DNA from 3 places in the Streptomyces sp. NPDC048606 genome. Region 1 is predicted to be linked to each of the others. Evidence: riboswitches for the same ligand, from Rfam matches in the RefSeq annotation. Region 1 holds a riboswitch; each other region holds the start of a gene.

Evidence for each region. A riboswitch is a leader RNA that binds a small molecule or an ion and turns the genes downstream of it on or off. The one in region 1 is predicted to bind thiamine pyrophosphate.
Region 2: linked by a shared signal. The riboswitch ahead of thiC (phosphomethylpyrimidine synthase ThiC) and the one ahead of AB0D01_RS21350 (thiamine ABC transporter substrate-binding protein) in region 1 are both predicted to bind thiamine pyrophosphate.
Region 3: linked by a shared signal. The riboswitch ahead of thiO (glycine oxidase ThiO) and the one ahead of AB0D01_RS21350 (thiamine ABC transporter substrate-binding protein) in region 1 are both predicted to bind thiamine pyrophosphate.

Annotation. Positions count from the first base shown of each region.
Region 1 covers NZ_JBEZIB010000019.1:81,533-83,790, reverse strand. The annotation lists gene rlmN (23S rRNA (adenine(2503)-C(2))-methyltransferase RlmN) at 1-1,075, shown strand, start outside; TPP riboswitch at 1,134-1,243, shown strand; gene AB0D01_RS21350 (thiamine ABC transporter substrate-binding protein) at 1,328-2,258, shown strand, end outside.
Region 2 covers NZ_JBEZIB010000003.1:70,597-72,854, reverse strand. The annotation lists gene AB0D01_RS04425 (YibE/F family protein) at 1-1,137, opposite strand, end outside; TPP riboswitch at 1,210-1,353, shown strand; gene thiC (phosphomethylpyrimidine synthase ThiC) at 1,348-2,258, shown strand, end outside.
Region 3 covers NZ_JBEZIB010000017.1:36,520-38,777, reverse strand. The annotation lists gene AB0D01_RS19575 (thiazole synthase) at 1-34, opposite strand, end outside; gene thiS (sulfur carrier protein ThiS) at 40-240, opposite strand; gene thiO (glycine oxidase ThiO) at 237-1,460, opposite strand; TPP riboswitch at 1,458-1,570, opposite strand; gene AB0D01_RS19560 (FAD-dependent oxidoreductase) at 1,782-2,258, shown strand, end outside.

The DNA of each region.
Region 1 (2,258 bases):
ACCCCGTGGAGCCAAGAAGCCCCCGCGGCACCTCGCCGACCTGACCCCGGCCGAGCGCCGCGAGGCGGTGGCCGCGATCGGCGAGAAGCCGTTCCGGGCCAAGCAGCTCTCCCAGCACTACTTCGCCCGCTACGCGCACGACCCGGCCGAGTGGACCGACATCCCGGCCGCCTCGCGCGAGAAGCTCCGCGAGGAGCTGCTGCCGGACCTGATGAACGTGGTGCGGCACATCAGCTGCGACAACGACACCACCCGCAAGACGCTGTGGAAGCTGCACGACGGCACCCTCGTGGAGTCCGTGCTGATGCGCTATCCCGACCGGGTGACGATGTGCATCTCCTCGCAGGCCGGCTGCGGCATGAACTGCCCGTTCTGCGCCACCGGCCAGGCGGGGCTCGACCGCAACCTGTCGACCGCCGAGATCGTCCACCAGATCGTCGACGGCATGCGCGCCCTGCGCGACGGCGAGGTCCCGGGCGGTCCGGCCCGCCTGTCCAACATCGTCTTCATGGGCATGGGCGAGCCGCTCGCCAACTACAAGCGCGTCGTCGGCGCCATCCGCCGGCTCACCGACCCGGAGCCCGACGGCCTGGGCCTGTCGCAGCGCGGCATCACCGTCTCCACCGTGGGCCTGGTCCCGGCCATGCTGCGCTTCGCCGACGAGGGCTTCAAGTGCCGCCTCGCGGTGTCGCTGCACGCCCCGGACGACGAGCTGCGCGACACCCTCGTCCCCGTGAACACCCGCTGGAAGGTCCGCGAGGTCCTCGACGCGGCCTGGGAGTACGCGGAGAAGTCCGGCCGCCGCATCTCCATCGAGTACGCCCTGATCCGCGACATCAACGACCAGGCCTGGCGCGGCGACCTCCTCGGCCGACTGCTCAAGGGCAAGCGCGTACATGTCAACCTGATCCCGCTGAACCCGACCCCGGGTTCGAAGTGGACCGCCTCGCGCCCCGAGGACGAGAAGGCCTTCGTGGAGGCCATCGCCCGCCACGGCGTGCCGGTGACCGTCCGCGACACCCGCGGTCAGGAGATCGACGGCGCCTGCGGTCAGCTCGCGGCCTCGGAGCGCTGATTTTCGGCCGCGAAGGCGCACTATCGGCCACGGGGTACCCTGTGGCCGAACCAATTTCATATTCCGACAGGGGAGCGCCACAGCGCTGAGAGTGCGGTAACCGTCATCCGCAGACCCTCTGAACCTCGCCCCGGTCATTCGGGGTAGGAAGTTCGGTCATCACTCAAGCTGTTGCGCCCTGCCCGGCGTCCGCTCCACGAGAGCGCCGGGCAGGGCCGCGTCTTCTCCTGGTCATCCAGGAGGAATACACCAGTGAGCACCAACAGGAAGATCGCGGGCGCCCTGCTCGCGGGCGCCCTCGGCGTCACCACCCTCAGCGCCTGCGGCGGCGGCGAGGCCAAGGACAAGTCGGCCGGCGCGAGCGACGCCCCGAAGTCCAAGACGGTCACGCTCGTCTCCCACGACTCCTTCAACGTCTCCGACGCGGTCCTGAAGGACTTCGAGCAGCAGAGCGGCTACACCGTCAAGGTCCTGAAGTCCGGGGACGCGGGCGCCGCCCTCAACCAGGAGATCCTCACCAAGGGCTCGCCGCGCGGCGACGTCTTCTTCGGCGTGGACAACACCCTGCTCTCGCGCGCCCTCGAAAACGGCATCTTCAACGCCTACGAGGCCAAGGGCCTGGACGCCGTGGCCTCCGAGTACGTGCTCGACAAGGGCCACCGCGTCACCCCGATCGACTCCGGTGACGTCTGCGTCAACTACGACAAGGCCTACTTCGCCGACAAGAAGATCGCCCCGCCGCAGACGCTGGACGACCTGATCAAGCCCGAGTACAAGAACCTGCTGGTCACCGAGAACGCCGCGACCTCCTCGCCCGGACTCGGTTTCCTCCTCGCCACCGTCGGCAAGTACGGCGAGGACGGCTGGAAGGACTACTGGAGCAAGCTCAAGGACAACGGCGTCGAGGTCGTCGACGGCTGGGAGCAGGCCTACAACGAGCGCTTCTCCGGTTCCGCCGGCGGCAAGAAGGCCAAGGGCGACCGCCCGCTGGTCGTCTCCTACGCCTCCAGCCCGCCGGTCGAGGTCATCTACGCCGAGCCGCAGCCGGCCGAGGCCCCCACGGGCGTCGCCACCGGGACCTGCTTCCGCCAGATCGAGTTCGCGGGCCTGCTGAAGGGCGCGAAGAACGAGGCGGGCGGCAAGGCCCTCATCGACTTCCTGGTCGGCAAGAAGTTCCAGGAGG
Region 2 (2,258 bases), on a different contig from region 1:
CACGGCCGAGGTCTGGGTGACGGTCACGTCGTCGAGCACGCCGAGCGAACCGATGATCACGCCCGCGAGCAGCAAACCGCTCATGTCGATGTTCGGGTACAGCCCGTGGATCAGGCCGGTGTTGTCGTCCGTGTTGCCGCTGAGGAACGCCCAGTCGATGAACAGCGAGCCCAGCAGTCCGATCAACAGCAGCGAGACCAGGGTGCCGAGCACGGCCACCGAGGTGCGCGCCGTCAGGCCGTGGCACATGTAGAGGGCGATCAGCATGATCGCGCTGGCCCCGACCACCGCGACCAGCAGGGGATTCGATCCCTGGAGGATCGCCGGGAGGATGAAGAGGGTCAGGATCGCGAAGCTCACCACGAGCGCGATCAGGGCGAACAGCCCGCGCATGCGACCCACGACGACGACCGCGACGGCGAAGATGCCGGCCAGCAGGGCCATCGGGAACTTACGGTTCAGGTCGACCACGGAGTACTGGAGGTCGCGCGGCGCGTTGGGGGCGTAGGCGACGACCACCTCCTGACCGTTCGCCAACTGCCGTGGCGCGCCCGGCTGGACGATCTCGAAGAAGGCGCGTCCCTTGTCCGGCCCGGTGCCGACCTCGATGGTGGCCTTCTTGCAGTCGCCGGTCTGCGAGGCCACGGCCTCGCGCCCTTCGGGTGTGGAGGTGTCACCGGTTGGAGGTACCTGCGCGGCGTTGACGGATTTGCAGTCGACGCTCACCAGAGCGACGACCTTGCCCTGCTGGGTCTGGCGGTCGAAGCCCACCCCGGTGCGCTCGTGCGCCGGCGCGCCCCCGGGCCAGAGGACGGCCATGCCGACGAAGACGGCGACGGCGAAGGGGATCAGTACGGCGGCGATGACCTTGCGCAGGTGCAGGGATACGGGCGCGGCCGGACCGTGGCCGTGACTGTGGCCGTGCCCGCCGTGACCGTGTCCGTGACCGCCGGGTGCGGGTGCGGGTGGGTGGCCGTGGCCGTGGCCGCCGGGCGCGTGGCCGTGGGACGGGTCGTGTGGATGACCGTGGGAAGGGCCGTGGTGGGAACCGGCCGCCGGCCCCGGCGAGGCGTGCTCGTGGCCGGCGGGGCCCAGGGGATCTGTGGGCTCGTGTGGGGGCTGCGGCGAGGACGTCACCGGCTGATCATCGCAAGAGATGAGGGGGCCCACTGTTCAGCACGCCACAGATGACGCTAGCGTGGGGGCACCTTTGCACAACGCGGGAGCTCGGAGCACCGGGCTGAGAGGGCGCTGATCACCGTACGCGCAGGACATGCGTACGGGAAGAGGCTGCGTCGACCGCCGAACCTGTTACCGGGTAATGCCGGCGTAGGGAGATCAGGTCTCATGACCATTCAGGACGCACGCACGCCTGCCGTCAGCCAGGACACCGACGGCCAGACCGAGCGCCAGCCCGGCTGGCACAAGGGATACCTGGCGGGCTCCCGCCCCGACATCCGGGTGCCGGTCCGCCAGGTCCACCTCACCAACGGCAAGGACGTGACGCTCTACGACACGTCCGGTCCGTACACCGATCCGCAGATCGACACCGACGTCCGCCGGGGGCTCGCGCCGCTGCGCGAGAACTGGATCATCGGGCGCGGTGACACCGAGGAGTACGCGGGACGCCCCGTGCGCCCCGAGGACGACGGCATCAAGCACACCTCGCCGCGCGGTGGCCTCAAGAACCTCGACGCGGTCTTCCCCGGTCGGCCGCGCCTGCCCCGCCGGGGCCGCGGCGGCGCCGCCGTCACCCAGCTCGCGTACGCCCGCCGCGGTGAGATCACCCCGGAGATGGAGTACGTCGCGATCCGCGAGAACGTCTCCCCCGAGGTCGTCCGCGAGGAGATCGCCGCAGGCCGCGCCGTGCTGCCCGCGAACGTGAACCACCCCGAGATCGAGCCGATGATCATCGGCAAGCGGTTCCTGGTGAAGGTCAACGCCAACATCGGCAACTCCGCGGTCACCTCCTCCATCGAGGAGGAGGTCGACAAGATGACCTGGGCGACCAAGTGGGGCGCCGACACGGTCATGGACCTCTCGACCGGGCGCAACATCCACACCACGCGCGAGTGGGTCCTGCGCAACTCCCCCGTGCCGATCGGCACCGTGCCGCTCTACCAGGCGCTGGAGAAGGTCGACGGCCGTGCCGAGGAGCTGACCTGGGAGATCTACAAGGACACGGTCATCGAGCAGGCCGAGCAGGGCGTCGACTACATGACGGTCCACGCCGGCGTCCTCCTGCCGTACGTGCCGCT
Region 3 (2,258 bases), on a different contig from region 1:
TCCGGCCGCCGAGGGAGAAGACGTCGTCCGCCATCGTGATCAACCTCCCTGTACCGCGGTGAGGACCTCGACCCGGTCGCCGTCGCCCACCTCGGTGAGCGACCACTGCCCGCGCGGGACGACGGTCTCGTTGAGGGCGGCGGCGACGCCCGAGGGCGCCGTGCTCAGGGTGGCGACCACCGCGTCGAGCGTGGTGCCGGCCGCGATCTCGCGCGGCTCGCCGTTGACGGAGATGGTCATGCGTAGGACTCCTGACGCGTGGAGGAGAAGCGGCGCGGGGTGAAGGGGCGGGCGATCTCCGGGACGACCCCGGTGGTCAGCAGCTCGGCCATCACGTCGCCGGTGAGCGGGGTCAGCAGCACCCCGTTGCGGTAGTGCCCGGTGGCCAGGTGCAGGCCCGGCAGGTCGGTCGGGCCGAGCAGCGGCGCGTTGTCCGGGGAGCCGGGGCGCAGGCCGGCGCGGGTCTCGGTGAGGGGGAGTTCGGTGATGCCGGGGACGAGTTCGTGGGCGTCGCGCAGCAGCTCGTACACCCCGCCGGCGGTGACGGTGGTGTCCCAGCCGAGTTCCTCGCTGGTGGCGCCGACGACGAGTTCGCCGTTCTCGCGCGGGACGAGGTAGATGTGGCTGCCGCGGACGACCGCCCGGACGGTCCGCGACAGGAACGGCGCGTACGGGGCCGGCACCGACAGGCGCAGCACCTGTCCCTTCACCGGGCGCACCGGCACCGCCACCTCCGGCGGTACGCCGGCCAGCCGCGAGCTGAGCGAGCCCGCCGCCAGGACCACCTGGTCGGCGCGCAGGGGCGTACCGTCCTCCAGCTCGGCGCCCACCGCCCGGTCGGCGCCGGTCAGCAGGCGGACCGCGCGGGCGCGGTGGACGGTGACGCCGGCCCGTTCGCAGGCGGCGAGCAGGGCGGCCGCCAGCCGGCGCGGGTCCACCTGGTGGTCGCCGTCGACACGGAGCCCACCGCGGACGCCCGGGGCCAGCATCGGCTCCAGTCGGCGGCACTCGCGGCCGGTGAGCCACTCGGACTCCAGTCCGCAGCGGCGCTGGAGGGCGTGCAGTTCCCGCAGGTGGAGGCGGTCGTCGGCGTCGAGGGCCACGGCCAGGGTGCCGCAGGCGCGGTAGCCGAGGTCCATGCCGCCGCTGGCTTCGGTGAGTTCGGCGGCGAAGTGGGGGTAGCGCTCGGCGGAGGCCACGTTGAGCCCGAGGAGGGTTTCCTCGCCGTAGTGCAGTTCGGTGACGGCGGCGAGCATGCCGGCCGCGACCCGGGCGGCGCCGCCGCCGGGGTCCGGGTCGGCGAGCGCGACGCGCAGTCCGGCGCGGGCGGCCCGCCAGGCGGTGACCAGGCCGATGATCCCGCCCCCGATGACGAGGACGTCCGACCCCCGGTCCGCCGGGGTGGTGGAGGTCGTGGAGGTCGTGGGGGATCCGGGGGATCCCTTCGGAGATGAGTGCATGGGCGTCCAGCCCCTCCCTTCGCCGGCATGACCCGGATCAGGTTCGTACGGTCGGAGGCCGGCCAGCCTCCCTCTCAGCCCGGTGCGCCCGGACTCCCGCGATAGGTACGGTGGCCAGACTAACCCCGTGGCCGGCGGCGGGTAAGGCTGCCTCCCCGGGGCCCGCGCGCAGTCGGCTCCCCGCCCCCTGTTCCTGACGAGTCGTCAGTTCATTAGGGTGGGCACGTGAGCGAGCAGACGCATACGCAGGCGCGGGCACGGACGTCGACGGAAGCCGCCCCACGACCGCCGGAGCCCGGCGTCGTCGTGGTCGGGGCCGGCATGGCCGGGGTGCAGACGGCGGTCGCCTTGCGGGAACAGGGCTTCACCGGCCCCGTGACCCTGCTGGGCGCCGAACCCCACCAGCCCTACGACCGGCCCCCGCTGTCCAAGGCGGTCCTCCTCGGCAAGGCCGAGGACTCCGCGTTCGACGTGGACTTCGAGGCGCTCCGGATCGATCTGCGACTGGGAACCGAGGTCACCGGACTGCGCGCCGCCGACCACATGGTGGACACCGAGTCCGGCCCGGTCCCCTACGAGGTCCTCGTCCTGGCCACCGGCGCTCAGCCGCTGACCCTGCCCGGCTCCGAGGGCGTGCCGGGCGTCCACCTCCTGCGCACCCTCGACGACGCCGCCCGGCTGCGCCCCGTACTGGCCGAGGCCCCCGCCACCGTCGTCGTCGGCGCCGGCTGGATCGGCGCCGAGTTCGCCACCGCCGCCCGCGAGGCCGGCTGCGCCGTGACCGTCGTGGAGGCCGCC